DNA from 2 places in the Streptococcus dentapri genome. Region 2 is predicted to be linked to the other one. Evidence: predicted binding sites of a transcription regulator. Region 2 holds the regulator's gene; the other holds the start of a gene.
What was found. Region 2 encodes HrcA, which represses chaperone genes, less so after heat shock. Its sites were predicted from a motif close to TTAGCACTCNNNNNNNNNGAGTGCTAA; they were not measured.
Positions count from the first base shown of each region.

Region 1 (11,044 bases), on a different contig from region 2:
GAAGCAATAATAAATAGGGATAGGCACCTGCCTAGCCCTATTATCATTATTCCGCTAGGGAAGTTTCTTCTTTGGGAAGAACTTCCGATTTTTTGGCTGTCTTGATGGTGATATGCCCATTTGAAGTCATAACGGCTTTGAAATTTTTTTCATTTGGATTATCCAGATAGAAGTCTGTGATGGCATCTTCGATATATTCTTGAATGGTCCGTCGCAGAGGACGAGCTCCCATCTTAGGATCATAACCAAGGTCAACCAGTTTTTCTTTTACCTTATCTGTGACATCTAAGTGAAGTCCGTTGGTTGCTAGACGTTGATTAACATCGTCTAGCATAAGTTTTACAATGTTGAGCAGATTTTCTTTGCTAAGTGCTTGGAATTCGATAATACCGTCGAAGCGGTTCATAAATTCTGGGCTGAAGAAATTACTTAGCTCACCAAGAACAGAGTTGGTACGACCTTCACGGACTGCCCCGAAACCAACTGATGCTTCTGCCTTGCCGGTACCAGCATTTGAGGTCATAATGATAATGGTATCTTTGAAGCTGACAGTACGCCCCTGCCCATCAGTCAAGCGACCATCATCAAGAACCTGCAAGAACATGTGCATAACATCTGGATGGGCTTTTTCAACTTCATCCAAGAGGATGAGCGAATATGGATTACGGCGAACCTGCTCGGTCAACTGACCGGCTTCTTCATAGCCGACATATCCTGGAGGGGCACCAACTAGCTTAGCAACCGCGTGCTTTTCCATGTATTCAGACATGTCAAAGCGAATCATGTTATCGGCTGAACCAAAGAGCTCGATAGCTAACTGTTTGGAAAGTTCCGTTTTACCGACACCGGTAGGACCAACAAAGAGGAAGCTACCGATTGGCCGGTTAGGTGCACCGAGGCCAACACGGTTACGGCGAATGGCCTTGGCAATCTTATCAACGGCTGCATCTTGGCCGATGACATGAGCCTTGAGGTCATCGGCCAGATGGATCAGTTGTGATTGCTCCTTTTCTTTCAAATCACCGACTGGAATATTGGTTTTTTCTTCTACGATGGCTTCAATATTTTTTTCGGTAATTATAGGAATTTCTTGTTCGGTCAGTTGCTGGGACTGCATTTCCTTAAATTTAGCAATTTGATCGCGGAAATAAGCAGCTTTTTCAAAGTCTTCTTCTCGTGTTGCCTGAGCTTTGAGATTTTCAGCTTCAATCAGCCGCTTATCAATCTCTTTAGGATCCACAAAATTTAAGGTCAGATTCATCCGAGAACCAGCTTCGTCTAGTAGATCGATGGCCTTGTCAGGCAAGAATCGATCTTGAATGTAACGGTTGGAAAGAATTGCAGCGGCTTCAATAGCTTCATCAGTATATTTAACATGGTGGTAGTCCTGATATTTAGGTTGAATACCATGTAAAATAGTGATTGTTTCTTCAACAGAAGGCTCATCAACCTTAACCGGTTGCATCCGACGTTCTAAGGCGGCATCTTTTTCAATGATGCGGTATTCATTGAGCGTAGTAGCACCGACTAATTGTAGTTCGCCACGAGCGAGGGCTGGTTTTAAAATGTTACCTGCATCCATGCTGCCATCTGTTGTACCACCGGCACCGACGATTTCATGGATTTCATCAATAAAGAGAATAACATCTTGACGTTGACGAATTTCTTCCATCAATTTTTGCATGCGTTCTTCAAACTGGCCACGGATACCTGTACCTTGAACCAAGCTGACGACATCCAGACGAATGACTTGCTTGTCCTGCAATTTTTGTGGAACATTGCCGTCAACAATCTTTTGGGCTAGACCTTCAACAACAGCTGTTTTACCAACACCAGGCTCACCGATGAGGACAGGATTGTTTTTGGTTCTACGGTTCAGGATTTCAATGACTCGAACGATTTCTTGATCGCGACCGATAACAGGGTCGATATCCCCACGGCGGGCAATATCGGTGATATTGATACCGAACTCCTCTAAGAGGCCTTGTGGCTGCTGTGGAGCTTGTTGTTCGGGATTGCGACGACGATTGTTACCGCCACCATTATTACCCATATCTCCACCGTTGTGGCCGGCTTGTGTTTGGGGGGAGTTTGGGAGATCTTGATTAAAGGCTCGGAAATTATTCAAATCACCAAAGAAATCATCAAAAAATGAGTCCATTGATTGATTGGTTTGAGTATTATTGAGCAAATTTTCAGGATCTGCTTTCATAATTTGATAGCAATTTTGGCAGAGATCAATTTGTTTTTGCTGCCCATTGACATTTGTATAGAGATGTATGCTTGCATCATTTAGCTTACAATTTTGACATAACATAGGAAAACCTCCAATCTTGACTTATTGACCTATAGTCAATAAAGGTCAAAGTCTATGATGTTATTATAACACTCATACTATAGAAATCAAGTAAAAAGATTGACATTTTAGCAGAAAGAAGAAGAGAGTGCTAATAGAAGTGTTTTTTTGAATAAAATACAGATTATTCTTGACAATTTGATAAAATATTATAGAATAACTGTATAAAAATACAGGAAACAGAGGAAATTTATGGTCAAATCATTTTTAAAAGAGATAGATTTTACGAAGAAGGACTTGTTGAATTTGCTTGCTTTATCAGCTAAGTTCAAGCAATTAAAAAAGGATAAGGTAGCTCATAAATATTTAGAAGGAAAGAATATTGCCCTAATTTTTGAAAAAACGTCAACTCGTACTCGCTCTGCCTTTACTGTGGCTGGCCAAGATCTGGGGATGAATGTCACCTATCTTGGGGCGGGGGAAATACAGCTGGGTAAAAAAGAATCAATAGTAGATACAGCCAAGGTTTTAGGTAGCATGTTTGATGGTATTGAGTACCGCGGTTTTAAACAGGAAGATGTGGAAATTCTGAGCAAATACTCAGGGGTTCCGGTTTGGAACGGTTTGACGGATACTTGGCATCCTACTCAGATGATTGCTGATTTTCTTACCTTGACCGAGGTATTTGGTAGTCTGGATGATCTTAGTATTGCCTATATTGGTGACGGTCGTAATAATATGGCCAATTCGCTCTTAGTAACTTCGGCCATACTTGGGGTAAACTGCACCATCATTGCACCAAAAAGTCTGCAGCCCCAGAAAGATATTGTTGATCTAGCTCATCAGCATAATACTGGTGCTAGTTTAACCATTACCGATGATATTGCAGGCGTTAAAGGGGTCAACATGATCTATACAGATGTCTGGGTGTCTATGGGAGAAGGAGTTGACTTTAAAGAGCGCATAGATTTACTCCTACCTTATCAGATCAATCAAAATCTGATTAGTTTAACCGGCAATCCTGATGTGATTGTTATGCACTGTCTTCCAGCTTTTCATGATTTGAATACCGAAATTGGTAAAGACATTTATGAGAAATACGGTTATAGCGAATTGGAGATAACAGATGAAGTCTTCCAAAAATACAGTTCAATCATTTTTCAGGAAGCAGAGAACCGTATGCATTCTATCAAGGCCATTATGTACAATTCCTTCCAAGAGGAATAATTTAGAAAATAGAGCAATTTATGGCTTTCATCTATACCATTTTCTTACTTTATGATAAAATAAGGATGATTAAAACATTATAGGAGAAACTAACATGGAGTCACATTTGGTGAGAATCATTAACCGTCTTGAGTTAATGACAACAGACGAAGGCAATTTAAAACGCAATTTTGAGCGTGATGGAGTTGTTGTCGCTGAAGTTTCGTTTGCTAACGATCCTGAAAATGGTCCAGTGTTTACCTTGCGTGATGTTCAATCTCGTGAAACCTACACTTTTGACAGTATTGATTTGATTGCTATGGAAATTTACGATCTTCTTTACTAATAAAGACGCCGAGCTATTGCTTAGCTCGGCGTTTATTTATATGGTTTAGCTCAGTAAGCGTTTTTAACTAATTAGTTTTGTCTATGACAGTGGAATCTTTTATTATAAATTGGATTTGTATTATTATGCATTTTTTGCTATAATAAACAAGAATTATTTTAAGGAGAAAACTAGTGGATTTTTCATTTTTACCTAAATATTGGGGTTACTTTAACTATGGTGTTATTGTTACTATCATGATTTCACTCTGTGTGGTCTTTTTTGGGACAATTTTGGGAATTCTGGTAGCCCTAGCAAAACGTTCTAATATCAAGGTTTTAGATTGGTTGGTTAGACTGTACGTATGGATCTTCCGAGGAACACCTATGGTGGTTCAGATTATGATTGCCTTTTTATGGATGGATTTTACTGATGCGCCAGTCATCGGTTTTGGGACTGTTGATTTAGACTTTTCTCGTTTGCTTCCAGGAGTTATTATTCTATCTTTGAATAGTGGTGCTTATATTTCCGAAATTGTTCGCGCAGGAATTGAAGCTGTTCCCAAGGGACAGACAGAAGCCGCTTATTCTTTAGGAATCAAACCTTTTAAGACCATGCGTTATGTTGTTCTTCCACAAGCTTTCAAAAATATTTTACCAGCTCTGGGTAATGAATTTATTACAATCATCAAGGATAGTTCTCTGCTTCAAACAATTGGAATTATGGAACTCTGGAACGGTGCCCAAACGGTCTTGACAACAACTTATATTCCATTAGAACCACTCTTGTTCGCAGCGTTCTACTACCTCATGTTGACGACTATTTTAACCGGTGGTCAAAAGCTACTTGAGAATCATCTTGGGAAAGGACAAAAATAATGACAGATACAATGATTAGTATTAAAAATCTGCATAAATATTTTGGTAAAAATGAAGTTCTCAAAGGAATTGATTTAGATATTCAAAAAGGAGAAGTCGTTGCCATCATCGGTCCTTCAGGATCTGGTAAATCGACCTTCCTGCGCGCTATGAATTTGCTGGAAGTTCCCACTAAGGGGACCATCAGTTTTGAAGGTGTTGATATCACAGATAAGAAAAATGATATTTTCAAAATGCGCGAAAAGATGGGGATGGTTTTCCAACAATTCAATCTTTTTCCTAATATGACTGTTTTAGAGAATATTACCTTATCTCCCATCAAGGTCAAGGGGATGTCAAAAGCTCAGGCTGAGAAAAAGGCCTATTCGCTCCTAGAAAAAGTGGGCTTGAAAGACAAGGCTAAGACTAATCCAACTAGTCTTTCAGGTGGTCAGCAACAGCGTATCGCCATTGCTCGTGGTTTGGCTATGGATCCGGATGTTCTCTTGTTTGACGAACCTACGTCAGCTCTTGACCCTGAGATGGTTGGAGAAGTTTTGGCTGTTATTCAAGACTTAGCCAAGTCAGGGATGACCATGGTTATTGTAACGCATGAAATGGGCTTCGCTCGTGAAGTAGCTGATCGCGTCATCTTTATGGATGGTGGTGTCATCGTTGAAGAAGGTAGCCCTAAACAGGTCTTTGAAGAGACCAAGGAAGAACGGACTAAAGATTTCTTAGGAAAAGTGCTATAAAAATTTATAGCATTTATGAATTAATTAGATAGATGAAGAGAGTGGGACAAGAAGCCAAAAATTTTCGATTTTTTGGGTTTGGTCTGCTCTTCTTTTTTACATTTTACTTATGGATTGCTTTAGAGAAAAAGGAAAAAATATGACTATATTAATACTCTTATTATTTTGAGCCTAATAGGCCAGATTGTCTATTTGTCAGTTAATAGATCTGTAAAAGAAATAAGCATTATTAATAGTTTGCACAATATTATAGTTATCAACTTGCTAAAAGCACAAGATCATCTTTATTATAGAGATAAGTCAAAGAATCATTCTAATTCAGTTATCAAGGAGATATAAATATAGATATAAGAAGCCAAAACAACTTGGCTTTTTTCATGCCCAAATAACTATTTTTTGGAATGATTCCAATCTTTTAAAATCCCTAAAATTCAGGCCATTTGTGTGCTATAATGAGGGCAAGAGATTCTTAGTAACATCGATTAAAAGGAGATTGCATATTGATTTTACAAGAAGCCAAAACCAATATTCCTTATCAAATTGCTAGTATCAATTTACCAGCAGATAGTGTGCGACATCTTTCAAATCTAGGAGTGAAAATTGGAAGTCATCTTGAGGTCATTTCCAAGACAAAAATGAGCGCTATCATTCTCTTAAAATCGAATCGGCTCGCGCTGGATGCTTCTATTTTGGCTAATATTGATGTTCGTGAAAGTGGAGAAGAAGATCAGGTGCGGGCTCTTCCCTTGTCTGAGCTAGAGGTAGGAGAAGCAGCCTACATTGAGAATATTTATGCCATGAATGAAACCAAGCGTCGTTTGATGGATATGGGGCTGACACGGCATACCAAAATCTACCTAAGAAAAGTAGCTCCTTTAGGTGATCCGATTGAGATTTGTCTACGTGGTTATGAGCTGACTTTGAGAAAATCGGAAGCCCAGATGATTAGTGTTGTTAAAATGGATGACTAGAAAGGAAGCAAAATGACTGAAATAGCCCTTATTGGAAATCCCAACAGTGGAAAAACCAGTTTGTTTAATCTCCTAACTGGTACCAATCAATATGTAGGAAACTGGCCCGGCGTTACGGTTGAACGTAAGAGCGGTCAGGTAAAAAAGCTTAAAGGTGTGAGCGTTCAGGATTTGCCAGGGATTTATTCTCTGTCTCCTTATAGTCCTGAGGAAAAGATAGCGCGTGATTATTTGTTGAGTAATCAGAGTGATGCTATTTTGAATGTTGTTGATGCAACAAATCTGGAGCGCAATCTCTATCTAACGACGCAATTGATTGAAACAGGGATTCCTGTGACTCTTGCTTTGAATATGAGTGATATTCTTAAGCGTCGAGGGAAAGCAATCAGCAGTGAAAAGCTTGCCTATCAGCTAGGAGTTCCAGTTCTTGCCACTAGTGCTTTGAAAAATACCGGTGTTGATAAGGCTGTGAAGAAAGCCAGCCAAACAACCAAAGCTAGTGTTGATCAGATTCAATATCCTACTTATGATGCCAAGTTTGAAGCAGCCCTTGCTCAAATTATTGATGTTTTGGGGCAAACTGTACCAGCTGACTCTAGCCGCTTTTATGCCATTAAGCTCTTTGAACGCGATCGTTTGGTACAAGAAGAGGTAAACCTGTCTTCTTTTCAAGAAAAAGAAATTGATGAGATTATTAAGATTACAGAGGAGGTCTTTACAGAGGACTCTGAATCCATCGTCATCAATCAGCGTTATGCTTTCATTGAACGCGTCAGTCAAATGGCTCAAAGTCAAGAAGATGATTTTAAAATGACCCTGTCTGATAAAATTGATAGGGTGGTGACTAATCGTATTTTAGCCCTACCTATCTTTGCTGCAGTCATGATGATGGTTTATTACCTCTCTATCCAAACTGTAGGAACCATGGGAACGGATTGGGTCAATGATGTCCTCTTTGGTCAATATGTTCCTGATGTTGTTAGGGGGCTCTTGGAAACCTTAAAAGTAGAAGATTGGCTCCAGGCCCTGATAGTGGATGGAATCGTTGCAGGTGTAGGAACTGTCTTAGGCTTTTTACCCCAGATTTTTGTTCTCTTCATCTGTCTGGGAATTTTGGAAGATATTGGTTATATGAGCCGAATTGCCTTTGTGATGGATCGTATTTTCAGGCGTTTTGGTCTGTCTGGCAAATCATTTATTCCTATGCTGATTTCAACCGGCTGTGGGGTTCCTGGAATTATGGCCAGCCGTACTATTGAAAATGAAAGGGATCGTCGAATCACGATTATGACGACGACTTTCATGCCTTGTTCGGCTAAATTATCGATTATCGCCTTGATTGCTGGGGCTTTCTTCCCAGACAATCCCTGGATTGCTCCAAGTACCTATTTCATGGGAATGCTGGCCATCATCTTATCTGGAATTGCCCTGAAGAAAACCTGTTTTTTAGGTGGCTATACTAGTCCCTTTATCATGGAACTACCAAGCTATCATCTGCCCAAAATCAATGCCGTTTTGCGTTATGCTTTTGATAAGGCTAAGAGTTTTGTCAAGCGTGCGGGTACCATCATCTTCAGTTTGACCGTTATCATCTGGTTCATGAGTTCTTATAACTTTATGTTGCAGGCTGTTCCGACAGAAAATAGTATCTTGGCCGATCTCGGTCGGCTCTTGGCTTGGGTATTTATACCGCTTGGTTTCGGAAATTGGGAGGCGACGGTGGCGGCAATCACTGGTCTGGCTGCTAAAGAAACGGTTGTTGCGACCTTCGGAATCCTCTATCATAATCCGAATGCCACTGAAACCAGTCATTCGCTTTGGCTCAGTCTTCAGAGAGATTATACGGCCCTAGCCGCCTACTCCTTTTTGACCTTTAATCTACTCTGTGCTCCTTGTTTTGCTGCTATTGGAGCGATTAGACGTGAAATGGGCAATCTCAAATGGACCTTGCTGGCTATTGGTTTCCAAACAGGGATCGCCTATCTGGTGAGTCTGGTAATTTACCAGCTTGGTTTAGTGCTTTTCTATGGTGAGGAATTTTCGATTTGGACAGCTCTAGCTCTACTGTTGAGCGCTTTAGTCATCTACTTTATTGCGAGAAAGCCTCGTCGCATAAAAGATGAAGTTATCACCTTGGAAAATTTACCTTTAGCCCAAGGACAATAAGAGGAGGTTATAAGATGTCAACGATTATTATAGCAACTTTAATTATTTTAGCAGTGTTGATGGGAATACGGCACTATATTAAGCAGAAAGGGTCTTGTGGAGATTGCGATTGCGCTTGTCCTATTAAGGATGAAATGCAGCACGCAAAGAAGTTAGATTAAAATTTAAAGTCGTAAAAATCAACTCAGGAAGCCTTTCCTGAGCTTTTTTGATATAATAGAAGAAATAGATAATAAAAAGAGAGATGTTATGGCAGAAAAATTAATTGATGGTAAAGCTTTGGCCCAAAAAATGCAACTGCAATTAGCTGAAAAGGTCAAAAAACTGGAGATTGAGCATGGGATTGTCCCAGGCTTGGTAGTGATTCTTGTTGGCGATAATCCTGCAAGTCAGATCTACGTTCGTAATAAAGAACGCTCGGCGCTTACGGCAGGATTTAAAAGTGAGACGGTCCGTTTATCTGATTCTATCAGCGAAGAGGAGCTCTTGGAGATCATTGCCAAATATAATCAAGATCCCTCCTATCATGGAATCTTGGTTCAGCTTCCGCTACCTAGTCATATCAATGATAAACGTGTTATTTTGGCTATTGATCCACATAAGGATGTGGATGGCTTCCATCCAATGAATACTGGTCACCTCTGGTCGGGGCGTCCACTCATGGTTCCCTGCACGCCCGCTGGTATCATGGAAATATTACATGAATATGAAGTTGATTTGGAAGGGAAGAATGTCGTCATCATTGGTCGTTCAAACATTGTCGGTAAGCCCATGGCCCAATTGCTCCTAGATAAAAATGCAACGGTTACTCTGACGCATTCCCGTACGCGCCATCTTGCTAGTGTTTGTAAGCGCGCTGATATCCTGATTGTTGCTATCGGTCAGGCTAATTTTGTGACAGAGGATTTCGTTAAAGAAGGAGGAGTTGTCATTGATGTCGGTATGAATCGTGATGACAATGGTAAATTGATAGGGGATGTCAACTTTGAGCGAGTGGCTCCTCTTGCTAATCTAATCACCCCTGTTCCCGGTGGTGTTGGTCCTATGACCATTACCATGCTTTTGGAGCAAACTTATCAAGCAGCCTTAAGAAGTGTAGAATTATGATTATTGATGAGCATCTAGCGCAAAAAATTATTCAACCTCGTCCTCTTAACAGTCATAAGGGGACTTTTGGGCGTCTGCTTCTAATCGGCGGCCTTTACCCCTACGGTGGTGCCATCATCATGTCAGCTCTGGCTGCAGTCAATAGTGGTGCCGGTTTAGTTACAGTGGCTACTGATAGCTCTAACATTACTGCCCTGCATTCCCACCTACCGGAAGCCATGGCCTTTGATATGGCAGAGCGAGAGCAACTCATCCAACAAATGCAGGCTGCCGACCTCATTTTAATTGGGCCTGGGTTAGGAAAGAGCCCATTAGCGCAAGGAACGCTGGATTTACTGCTGGCTACAGCCAGCTCTAATCAGACTTTAGTCATTGACGGTTCGGCCTTGGATTTATTGTCGCAAAAATAAAGGATTTCTTGGCCGACTGCTAAGATCATTCTGACGCCCCACCAAAAAGAGTGGGAGCGATTATCGGGCCTTGCCATTTCTGAACAAAACCAAGAGCGAACTCAGGCTGCTTTGGGGAAGTTCCCTAAAGGAACGGTACTAGTTGCTAAATCCTATCAAACCAAGATTTATCAGGATAAGAAAGTCGGTCAAATTCAAGTAGGAGGTCCCTATCAGGCAACTGGTGGTATGGGAGATACCTTGGCGGGTATGGTAGCCGGTTTTGTCGCCCAATTTCATTCCCCCCTCTTTGACATTGTTGCTAGTGCCGTTTTTCTACACTCTTATATTGCAGAACGATTATCAAAAGAGACCTACGTTGTCTTACCGACGCGCATCAGCGCAGAGCTTACAAGAGTGATGAAGGAAATGAGTGAGATAGAAAGATGACTCTGGAAGAGTATAAAATTTTTCAAGTCATCATCAAAATCAGCTCTAACATATAAGCTAAACTAAGAAAAGGAAGAAAGGCCAGTGCTTTTTTTCTCCTTTTTGTTTTGAGAAAGAAAAAGATAGCTAATAGACTGCCCATTTGAAGCAGCCAGATTGTTGATCTGAAATCCAGTGTCAAGGCTAGAAGAGCTAGGTAATAAAAATCACCAGCTCCTATGCCAAATGAGAAGAGTTGGGCGAGAAGACCCAAAAGAAATAGACAGAGCGAGGGACTATTGATTGGATAAAACGGCAGCAAGACTAGCCCTGCTAAGATGACAATAATTAGCGGGTATTCATGAGATTTGAGGTCATAGAGGCTGAGTGTTAGGCTTAAGAGAAGCAGAAAAACTTGTGTCCAATTTAGTATTCCAAGCCAGCCCAGTAACAGGCTAAGACCACAGCTTGCCTCCAAGAGGCAGTAAGTTAGCGGTGTTCTTACGCCACAGAAACGGCAGGAAAAGCGATTGAAAATCTGAG
Region 1 is NZ_JBHSAC010000065.1:1,006-12,049, forward strand. It holds gene ACFOSE_RS07805 (ATP-dependent Clp protease ATP-binding subunit) at 47-2,317, opposite strand; gene argF (ornithine carbamoyltransferase) at 2,549-3,523, shown strand; gene ACFOSE_RS07815 (DUF1797 family protein) at 3,618-3,848, shown strand; gene ACFOSE_RS07820 (amino acid ABC transporter permease) at 4,022-4,705, shown strand; gene ACFOSE_RS07825 (amino acid ABC transporter ATP-binding protein) at 4,705-5,439, shown strand; gene ACFOSE_RS07830 (ferrous iron transport protein A) at 5,940-6,410, shown strand; gene feoB (ferrous iron transport protein B) at 6,423-8,576, shown strand; gene ACFOSE_RS07840 (FeoB-associated Cys-rich membrane protein) at 8,591-8,737, shown strand; gene ACFOSE_RS07845 (bifunctional methylenetetrahydrofolate dehydrogenase/methenyltetrahydrofolate cyclohydrolase) at 8,826-9,683, shown strand; partial or broken gene ACFOSE_RS07850 (NAD(P)H-hydrate dehydratase) at 9,680-10,522, shown strand; gene ACFOSE_RS07855 (prepilin peptidase) at 10,545-11,044, opposite strand, start outside.
Region 1: the regulator HrcA is predicted to act here: its motif matches at 2,425-2,451, upstream of ACFOSE_RS07805 (ATP-dependent Clp protease ATP-binding subunit).

Region 2 (11,044 bases):
TGCTCATGCTTCTTTGTCATCAGATTATGGCTCCAATTTATTGGCGGCTCGGTACAATAATTATACAGGTACAGTTGCTCAAGTTGGCCAACCAAAGATTGCCTTGAAGACCCAATCGTATGAAAATGGTCAGCCGCTTACAATCAAGCAACCTTATGCTGTTTATACTGATTGGCAGGACAGTCTCTATGATTATGTGGCAGAAATCAAGTCTGGTATGTGGGGCAAGCAGCTTTACAATAGTTTGGCAACAGCTGAAGACTATGTCACAGCTGCTAGAGCACTGCAAAAAGCTGGTGTTAGAAGTGATACTAACTATGCGGATGAACTCATCTCAGTCATTCAACAGCACAATCTGACTAAGTATGATAAATAAAGAGGTGATAGAGAAACCCAGATTGATATACTCCCCTTATAGTGGACAATGAAAAAAAACAGAAATTCATTAGAAACTGTAAGGGGAGTTTCATCTGCCAAAACCTAGGAAGGCATTCGTAGAAGATAAATTAGAAGTTATTAAGCTGTGCTATTTTTATAAGAATCAATATTTTCTATTTTCAAGAGAAGCACAACAACCTTGTTTCTCTTGAAATGGGGAACAAGGCCGTTTCTTAATCTTTTATTATTTATCCTCCACTTGACAAGAGGCAGTTCAGAGTAAGTCTTCTTTACTGCTTTTTAAATATTTTAAAAAATCTGAGATCTTATAGACAAAATTAGCACTCTTTTAAAAGAGTGCTAAAAAAATTATTTTTTCTCTTGACAAGGAATTTTTAAAGGGTATAATAGGAATATAAATTAGCAGTCTAATCGATAGAGTGCTAAAGCAATCTTTTGTTCAGGAGGTTTATGATGATTACGCAACGTCAGAATGATATTTTATCCATCATTATTGAGTTGTTTACTGAGACTCATGAGCCGGTTGGTTCAAAGGTTTTGCAAAACTATATCTCTTCTAGTAGCGCCACCATTCGCAATGATATGGCAGACTTGGAGAAGATTGGTTTGTTAGAAAAGGCTCACACTTCAAGTGGACGCTTACCTAGTCGTCAAGGTTTTCAATATTATGTGAATCATCTGTTAAATCTCGATCGTATAGATGAAGCGGATGTTTATCAGGTTATTAAAGCCTTTGATTTTGAGTTTTTTAAATTAGAGGATTTACTTCAAAAAGCCAGTGATGTTTTGTCAAAATTGACAGGCTGTACGGCGGTTACTTTAGATGTCGAACCTAGTAGCCAGCGCTTGACTGCTTTTGACATCGTTAAACTTAGTCAGCACGACGCTTTAGCTGTAATGACTTTTGACGATTCTAATCTTGTCGTGAGTCAGTTTGCCATCCCCAAAAGTTTCCTCGACGAGGATTTAACGATACTTAGTCAGCTTGTCCGTGAGCGTTTTTTAAACCAGACGGTTATCGAGATTCATTATCGTATCCGAACAGAGATTCCTCAGATTGTGCAGCGCTATTTTAAAACAACTGATAATGTTTTGGAATTATTTGAACATATCTTTAGGGAAATGTTTGTTGAGAAACTGTTCTTGGCTGGTAAAGAAAATCTTCTCAAGTATTCGGATCTTGAAACCTATCGCTTATTTGATAATGGACAGGAGTTAGCTCTGGAGATTCGTAGTCAATTTAAAGAGCACGAAACCTACAATATCCGATTGGCTGATGAAACTAAGGAAGGATTAGTTTCATTGACGCAGCTCTCTTACAAGTTTTTGATTCCTTATCGAGGTTTTGGGAGTTTAAGTCTGATGGGACCAGTAACGATTGATTATCAGCGTACAATGGGTTTGCTCAATATTATCAGTCGCGTTTTAACAATGAAATTAGCAGATTTTTACCGTTATTTGAGTAGCAATCACTATGAAGTAAATTAAAAAAAAGGAGGCACCATGTCTGAAAAAAAAGATAAAAAGGATAAGCTCGATAAAGAGCTAGAAAAAGAGACTGCTAGCCAGGTTGAAGAGGCAGAGGTTGAAATGGCTGAGCAGGATACTGAAACTAAAAAAAATGAAGAGTTAGCGCAAGCTTTGGAACGTGCAGAAGATTTTGAAAATAAATACTTACGTGCTCATGCTGAGATGCAAAACATCCAGCGTCGTGCTAATGAAGAGCGACAACAACTGCAGCGCTATTGTTCACAAGATCTGGCAAAAGCCATTCTACCAAGTTTAGATAACTTGGAGCGTGCTTTGAGTGTAGATGGCTTGACTGATGAGGTCAAAAAAGGGCTCGAGATGACTTACGATAGTCTGATTCAAGCTCTCAAAGAAGAGGGCGTTGAAGAGGTTGAGGTTGAAAATTTTGACCCCAATTTCCACATGGCAGTTCAGACTCTACCAGCTGATGATGCTCATCCGGCTGATAGCATAGCAGAGGTCTTCCAAAAGGGCTATCAATTACATGACCGCTTATTACGTCCGGCTATGGTAGTGGTTTATAACTAACTTACAAATATTTATAAAAATCTTGTCCGCAATGACGTTAAACTATAATTAAAAATAAAGAAGCGAATAGCTCGCAAAAGTCCGACCGAAATGTCTCGAAACTATACTTAACTAAATTAATTTTAAAAATCGAAAGGAATTGAACCCGAACCGAAAACTCGAAATTTAGAGAACTTACCTATGAAATCTTGATTTTATAGGCAGGTTCCTAAAATTCTATCGTTTTCTAGTGGTTCTTGGTATCTTAATTATGTCTAAAATTATTGGTATTGACTTAGGTACAACTAACTCAGCAGTTGCAGTTCTTGAGGGAACGGAAAGTAAAATCATTGCAAATCCAGAAGGGAACCGTACAACACCATCTGTTGTTTCTTTCAAAAATGGTGAAATCATTGTTGGGGATGCAGCTAAACGCCAAGCAGTAACAAATCCAGATACAGTTATCTCAATTAAATCAAAAATGGGAACATCTGAAAAAGTTTCTGCCAATGGTAAAGAGTATACCCCACAAGAAATTTCAGCTATGATTCTGCAATATATCAAAGGTTATGCAGAAGATTATCTAGGTGAAAAAGTTGATAAAGCGGTTATCACAGTGCCAGCTTACTTCAATGATGCTCAGCGCCAAGCAACTAAGGATGCTGGTAAGATTGCTGGTCTTGAAGTAGAACGTATTGTCAATGAACCGACAGCAGCAGCCCTTGCTTATGGTCTTGACAAGACTGACAAGGATGAAAAAATCCTAGTATTCGACCTTGGTGGTGGTACATTTGACGTGTCAATCCTTGAATTGGGTGATGGTGTTTTTGATGTATTAGCAACAGCTGGTGACAACAAACTCGGTGGTGATGACTTTGACCAAAAAATCATTGATTACTTGGTAGATGAGTTTAAGAAAGAAAATGGTGTTGACCTCTCAAATGATAAGATGGCTTTGCAACGTTTGAAAGATGCGGCTGAAAAGGCTAAAAAAGATCTTTCAGGTGTGACACAAACACAAATCAGCTTACCATTTATCACTGCTGGGGATGCTGGCCCGCTTCACTTGGAACTTTCTCTGACGCGCGCTAAATTTGATGATTTAACTCGCGACCTTGTGGAACGTACAAAAACACCTGTGCGCCAAGCTCTTTCAGACGCGGACTTATCCTTGTCAGAAATTGATGAAGTTATCCTTGTTGGTGGATCTACTCGTATCCCTGCTGTTGTTGAAGCCGTTAAAGCTGAAACTGGTAAAGAACCAAATAAATCTGTTAACCCTGATGAAGTGGTAGCTATGGGTGCCGCTATCCAAGGTGGTGTTATCACTGGTGATGTTAAAGACGTTGTCCTTCTTGATATCACACCATTGTCACTTGGTATTGAAACCATGGGTGGAGTCTTCACAAAATTAATTGATCGTAACACAACCATTCCAACTTCTAAATCACAAGTCTTCTCTACAGCTGCTGATAACCAGCCAGCCGTTGATATCCATGTTCTTCAAGGTGAACGCCCAATGGCAGCGGATAATAAGACACTTGGTCGTTTCCAATTAACAGATATTCCTGCGGCTCCTCGTGGTGTACCACAAATCGAAGTCACCTTTGATATCGATAAAAATGGTATCGTTTCTGTTAAAGCAAAAGATCTTGGTACACAAAAGGAACAACATATTGTTATCAAATCTAACGATGGTCTCAGTGAAGAAGAGATTGATCGTATGATGAAAGATGCTGAAGCTAATGCTGATGCTGATGCTAAACGTAAAGAAGAAGTTGACCTCAAAAACGAAGTTGACCAAGCAATCTTTGCGACAGAAAAAACCATCAAAGAAACAGAAGGTAAAGGATTTGATGCTGAACGTGATGCGGCTCAAGCAGCTCTTGATGAATTGAAAGCTGCTCAAGAATCAGGTAACCTTGATGACATGAAGGCGAAACTTGAAGCTCTTAACGAAAAAGCACAAGCTTTGGCTGTTAAACTTTATGAACAAGCAGCGGCTGAGCAACAAGCGGCAGGCGGCGCTGAAGGTGCAGCGGATGCAAGCTCAAATAAGGATGATGACGTTGTAGATGGAGATTTCACCGAAAAATGAGAACAAGACAGAAATCGGTAATTTTGGAGAAAATTGATTTCGTTGTCTTGCTTCTACTCAATCAATCACTGCATCCTTGCAAGTCAGGCTATTTGGATAATAGGGAAAGAAGTCTGTTTGCTATCTCCCTAGCTCAAAAATCTGGTCGTCAGACTTGCTAAAATCATAGAGATTCAGAGGTTGTTAAACCAGCCTCTGTTTTTCCATAAAGAGGGAATAACCCTCTACTCATATCTAAAAAGTCAAGTAAATTTGATGAGGGTATGAATTTGGGAATGATCGGTCCTTCAATTCTTAGAAAAAATTAACTGAAAGAAAAAGTGTTCATAACTGAACACGGGTTGCGGATTGTGTCAAAAGGATAACTGATTCCTAGACGTAAGCGTCTTCGTCACGTTTCATAGATGACTGTATCCGTTTAACGCCCTTAGTATCATACGAAAGGAGATGAACCTGCCCTAAAAGCGGTGTGAAAAGATAAATCATTTAGAAAATCAAGATTTGCTGTTGATTTCCTATTCTCACTTTGCTTCTTTACGGGCTTGGTATCTTATATGAACAATCAAGAATATTATGATCGTCTAGGGGTCTCTAAAAATGCCTCTCAAGATGAAATTAAAAGAGCTTATCGTAAAATGTCTAAAAAGTACCATCCGGATATCAACAAGGAACCTGGTGCTGAAGACAAATATAAGGACATTCAAGAAGCCTATGAAACATTGAGTGATGAGCAAAAACGTGCTGCCTACGATCAATACGGTCCAGATGGTGCAAATGCCGGCTTTGGCGGTGGTGCTGGAGGCTTTGGTGGCTTCGACGGTGCTGATTTTGGCGGTTTTGAAGACATCTTTTCAAGCTTCTTTGGTGGCGGTGGTACCAGTCGAAATCCTAGTGCTCCGCGCCAAGGAGATGATTTACAGTATCGACTGAATTTAAAATTTAAAGAAGCTATTTTCGGTACTGAAAAAGACATTACCTATAATCGCGAATCTGAATGTCATACCTGCCAAGGGACGGGAGCTAAACCGGGGACTAGCCCAGTAACTTGTAGTCGTTGTCACGGTCAAGGTGTTATCAATGTAGATACTCAAACGCCACTTGGTATGATGCGTCGTCAAGTAACCTGTGATGTCTGTCATGGTACTGGTAAAGAAATCAAAGATCCATGTTCAACCTGCCAGGGAACAGGGCATGAAAAGAAATCTCATAAGGTCTCTGTCAAGGTTCCAGCAGGGGTTGAGACAGGACAACAGATTCGTCTTCAAGGTCAAGGGGAAGCTGGTTTTAACGGCGGTCCTTATGGTGATTTGTTTGTTATCATCAATGTTCTTCCAAGTAAAGAATTTGAACGCGATGGTTCAACTATTTATTACACTTTGAATATCAGCTTTGCTCAAGCAGCTCTTGGTGATACGGTTGAAGTTCCAACTGTTCATGGTGATGTTGAGTTGACTATACCTGAAGGAACCCAAACAGGTAAAATTTTTCGTCTGAAAGGCAAGGGGGCTCCGCGTTTGCGAGGAGGTAGTCAAGGCGACCAGCATGTCACGGTCAAGGTGGTGACACCAACCAAATTGAACGATGCTCAAAAGGAGGCTCTGCTAAACTTGGCAGCAGCCAGTGGTGAAAATAATATCCAACCAAAGAAAAAAGGCTTTTTTGACAAAGTTAAAGATGCCTTTGAAGGGGAATAAAAAGGTCAGAGTAAATGCTCTGACCTTTTTGTCTGGGGACAGATTTCTTATTTTTCTCTGGTTTCAACTTTGGGAAAATGCTAGAATGAAAACATGGTAAGATATAAGGCGGTTATTTCCTACGATGGGACGCTTTTCGTGGGCTTTCAGAGGCAGTCACAAGGACGTTCAGTTCAGGAAGAGTTAGAAAAGACTTTACAAAAATTAAACAGTGGTCAACCTGTTCAGGTACATGGTGCGGGACGTACAGATAGTGGAGTTCATGCTTATGGTCAGGTGGTTCATTTTGATCTCCCCCAAGTACGCGATGAGGAAAAACTGCGTTTTGGTTTGGATACGCAGTCACCAGAAGATATTGATGTCATCAGTATCGAACAGGTATCTGATGACTTTCATGCGCGTTATAATAAGCATAATAAAACCTATGAATTTTTAGTGGATATCGGTCGTCCTAAAAATCCTATGATGCGCTACTACGCTACCCATTATCCCTATCCAGTTAATGTAGAGCTTATACAGGAGGCAATTAAAGATTTGCTGGGAGAGCATGATTTTACTGGTTTTACCGCTGCAGGAACATCGGTAAAAAATAAGGTTAGGACCATCACTCACGCAAGTGTAGAAGTGGATATCAAGACAGGATTTCTTATCTTTACTTTCTCAGGAACAGGTTTTCTCTATAAACAAATTCGTAACATGGTTGGTACGCTTTTAAAAATTGGTAATGGTCGAATGCCCGTCAGTCAAATTCAGGCGGTCCTGGAAGCTCGTGATCGTAATTTAGCTGGACCGACAGCTGCGGGTAATGGGCTCTATCTTAAGGAGGTAATTTATCGTGACAGCTTATAATATTCTAGCCATTTCTGGGAATGATATTTTTAGTGGGGGTGGGCTCTATGCCGATCTCAATACCTACACTATCAATGGTCTTAGGGGGTTTGTGGCGGTTACTTGTTTAACGGCCGTGACAAATCAAGGTTTTGAAGTCTTCGCGACCAATGATCAAGTTTTTAAAAACCAGCTCAACAGTTTGAAAACGGTTGATTTTTCAGGGATCAAGCTGGGCTTATTGCCTAATTTAGCTGTTGCCACATTAGCGCTGGATTTTGTCAAGAAAAATCAAGATATTCCTGTGGTGCTAGATCCGGTTCTGGTCTGCAAAGAAAATCATGATATAGAGGTCAGTGTCCTTAGAGATGAGTTATTGAAATTTTTCCCTTATGTCACTATTATTACCCCAAATTTAACAGAGGCAGAGTTATTGACGGAAAAATCAATAAAGACTCTGGACGACTTGAAAGAGGCTGCCAAGATCCTCCATAACCTGGGAGCTAAAACCGTTGTTGTTAAGGGGGGAGAACGTCTAGATTCAGATCAGGCCTTGGATGTTTTTTATGATGGGGAAAAATTTGAAGTTCTTTCATATCCGCTACTTAAAGAAAATAATGTAGGGGCGGGCTGTACCTTTGCATCGGCTATTGCCAGTCAACTAGTTTTAGGAGCGCCTGTCTTTCAGGCGGTCAAAGCAGCCAAGAACTTTGTTTACCAAGCGATTTTACATTCAGACCAATATGGGGTGAATCAACATTATGCAGAAGATTGATACCAAGGATTTAACCTTATTAGCTCTTATGACAGGATTGAGTCTCGTTTTAGGGCTCATTCATGTGCCAACGCCAACCGGATTTCTGACTCTCTTGGATACGGGAATCTTTTTCACATCCTTTCTGCTGGGAAGTCGTCGTGGGGCAATTGTCGGAGGATTGTCGGCTTTTCTCTTGGATTTGTATTTAGGTTATCCTCAATATATGGTTTTTAGTTTATTAGCACATGGTGCACAAGGCTACTTTGCGGGTTGGCAGGGGAAAGGTCGTCTTTTAGGCTTGCTTTTAGCCTCTGTGATTATGATTGTGGTTTATATTTTGGCAGCTTTTGCTTTAGGTTATGGTTGGGGTGGAGCTATTGCTGGTATATGGGGCAATTTTTGCCAGAATACTTTGGGTCTCGTTTTGGGCTTTAGTTTTTACCGAGCCTTTACAAGAGTTTTTCCTAGAAGATGAGGTGTTGTATGGATTTAGAGGTGTTGAAAGAACAAGTAAGAGCGATTACTACTGATATTATTGAACGATCAGCTATAAAAGCTGGACAAATTTTTGTGTTAGGGTTATCGTCCAGTGAAGTTGCTGGAGGGATTATTGGTAAAAATTCCAGTACTGAAATTGGAGAAGCAATTGTTGGAGTCGTTTTGAGGGAGACTCTAAAACGTAGTATTCATCTGGCTGTTCAAGGCTGTGAACATCTTAATCGTGCTTTGGTCATTGAAGAAGTCGTTGCTGAGCAAAAAGATTTAGAAATAGTTAATGTCTTACCTAGTCTGCATGCCGGAGGTAGTGGACAATTAGCTGCTTTTAAGTTTATGGAAAATCCGGTTGAAGTTGAAGAGCTAGTCGCTCATGCTGGTTTGGATATTGGAGACACTTCGATTGGCATGCACGTTAAACGTGTTCAGGTGCCGCTGATTCCTATTCAGAGGGAATTAGGGGGAGCGCATGTAACTGCTCTAGCCAGCCGTCCTAGGTTAATTGGTGGGGCCCGGGCAAAATATAAGGAAGATCCTATTCGTAAATTTTAAGAATTGACTGCTAAAAAGGTCTGAGTATGAAAATTCAGACCTTTTTTGTTGGCATTATAGCGTTAGCACTCGGTGTTGGGAGGGTAATCCCTTCTTGCAAAAGAGCCTCTTGATAGAGACGGTAGAATTTTGAATAGATATTCTGTTGTTCCCCGCTCTGGACAAAAATATTCACCCGAAATACAAACTGTCCATTGATGGCATTGCGTGGTCCTAGAATGTTTGGAAGGCCAGTCACTTCAGGACAATTGGGAATTTCTCGATCGTTGACCTCTTTAATGATCTGTGTGATTCGGTCGAGGTTGGTAGTTGCATAGATAGGAATATCAATTTGAGCGCGCATATCACCACGGGATTGATTGCTGACTAGGAGTATTTCGCGGTTTGGAATAAAATGTAAAGTCCCATCGAAATCGCGAATCTGAGTTGTTCGGATACCAACATTGGAAACAATTCCAGTGACGGTATCGACCGTAACGGAGTCTCCCACATCAAATTGTCGCTCGATAAGAATAAAAAAGCCATTGACAAGATCAGATAGAAAACCTTGGGCTCCTAAACCAATTGCTAAACCGGCGATTCCGGCACCAGCTAGTAAACTTGAAACGGGCAGTCCCAGAATTGATAAGATCCAATAAATTAGTAAGAAATAAAGAAAGTAATCCATAAGATTATGGAGCAGCTTGAACAAGGTCTTACGTCTACTTGGATCCTGACCTAAAATTTTTGGTGAATTCTCAAAAAAACGCTCAAACACAAGTCCAGCAATCTTTTTGCCGATGATAAAAAGAATGATCAGGAGAAGAAGCGACACTGTTTTGGATAACAAGATAACAGCTAAATCCTCAAGGTGAAGCGATTCCCAATATTTTATTAAAATTGTCATGCGATATCCTTTCGTTCCTCTAGTCTAACAAAAAATTTCTGATGTGACAGTTTTGAAGCAATGGATAAGGATTTTCATATAAAAAACTTTAAAAACGCCTTGAATTATGATAGACTAAAGTGTATTACATTTTTAAGGAGAAAAGACAGATGTCTGTATCATTTGAAAACACTGCTGCTAACCGTGGCGTGCTTACATTTACCATTAGTCAAGATCAAATTCAACCAGCCCTCGACACAGCCTTTAATAAAGTGAAAAAAGATTTAAACGTACCAGGTTTTCGTAAAGGCCACATGCCACGTGCGATATTTAATCAAAAATTTGGCGAAGAAGCTCTTTATGAAGATGCCCTGAATTCTATTTTGCCAACTGCTTATGAAGCAGCAGTAGCTGAAGCAGCATTAGAAGTTGTTGCGCAACCTAAAATTGATGTTGCCTCAATGGAAAAAGGTCAAGATTGGACACTGACAGCAGAGGTTGTCACAAAACCAGAAGTTAAATTAGGTGACTATAAAAATCTTGAAGTATCAGTAGAAGAAACAAAAGAAGTTACTGACCAAGAAGTTGACGATAAAATTGAACGTGAACGCAATAATTTAGCTGAATTAACCATTAAAGATGGCACTGCTGAAAATGGTGATACAGTTGTTATTGATTTCGTAGGAACTGTTGACGGTGTTGAATTTGACGGAGGTAAGGGAGACAACTTCTCGCTTGAGCTCGGTTCAGGTCAGTTCATTCCTGGTTTTGAGGAACAATTGGTTGGTTCAAAAGCAGGTGATGAAGTAGAGGTTAAGGTAACTTTCCCATCAGACTATCAAGCAGATGATCTTGCCGGTAAAGATGCTGTGTTTGCTACGACTGTACATGAAGTTAAGTCTAAGGAAGTTCCAGAACTTGACGATGAGTTGGCAAAAGATATCGATGAGGAAGTGGAAACCCTCGATGAATTGAAGGATAAGTATCGTAAGGAACTTGAGGCTGCTAAAGAAACTGCCTACGATGATGCTGTTGAAGGTGCGGCGCTTGAGTTGGCTGTTGAGAATGCTGAAATTGTCGAATTACCAGAAGAAATGGTGCATGACGAGGTGCATCGTGCTATGAACGAATTTATGAGCAATATGCAACGTCAAGGTATTTCACCTGAAATGTACTATCAATTGACAGGTACTACTGAAGAGGATCTTCATAAACAATACGAGGCGGATGCTGATAAGCGTGTTCGTACAAATCTTGTTATTGAAGCTATCGCAGCAGCGGAAGGATTCGATGCAACTGATGAAGAAATCGAAAAAGAA
Region 2 is NZ_JBHSAC010000042.1:5,597-16,640, reverse strand. It holds gene ACFOSE_RS04770 (glycoside hydrolase family 73 protein) at 1-376, shown strand, start outside; gene hrcA (heat-inducible transcriptional repressor HrcA) at 853-1,887, shown strand; gene grpE (nucleotide exchange factor GrpE) at 1,903-2,457, shown strand; gene dnaK (molecular chaperone DnaK) at 2,708-4,534, shown strand; gene dnaJ (molecular chaperone DnaJ) at 5,089-6,228, shown strand; gene truA (tRNA pseudouridine(38-40) synthase TruA) at 6,322-7,077, shown strand; gene ACFOSE_RS04740 (bifunctional hydroxymethylpyrimidine kinase/phosphomethylpyrimidine kinase) at 7,064-7,831, shown strand; gene ACFOSE_RS04735 (ECF transporter S component) at 7,818-8,288, shown strand; gene ACFOSE_RS04730 (TIGR01440 family protein) at 8,297-8,860, shown strand; gene ACFOSE_RS04725 (mechanosensitive ion channel family protein) at 8,895-9,746, opposite strand; gene tig (trigger factor) at 9,896-11,044, shown strand, end outside.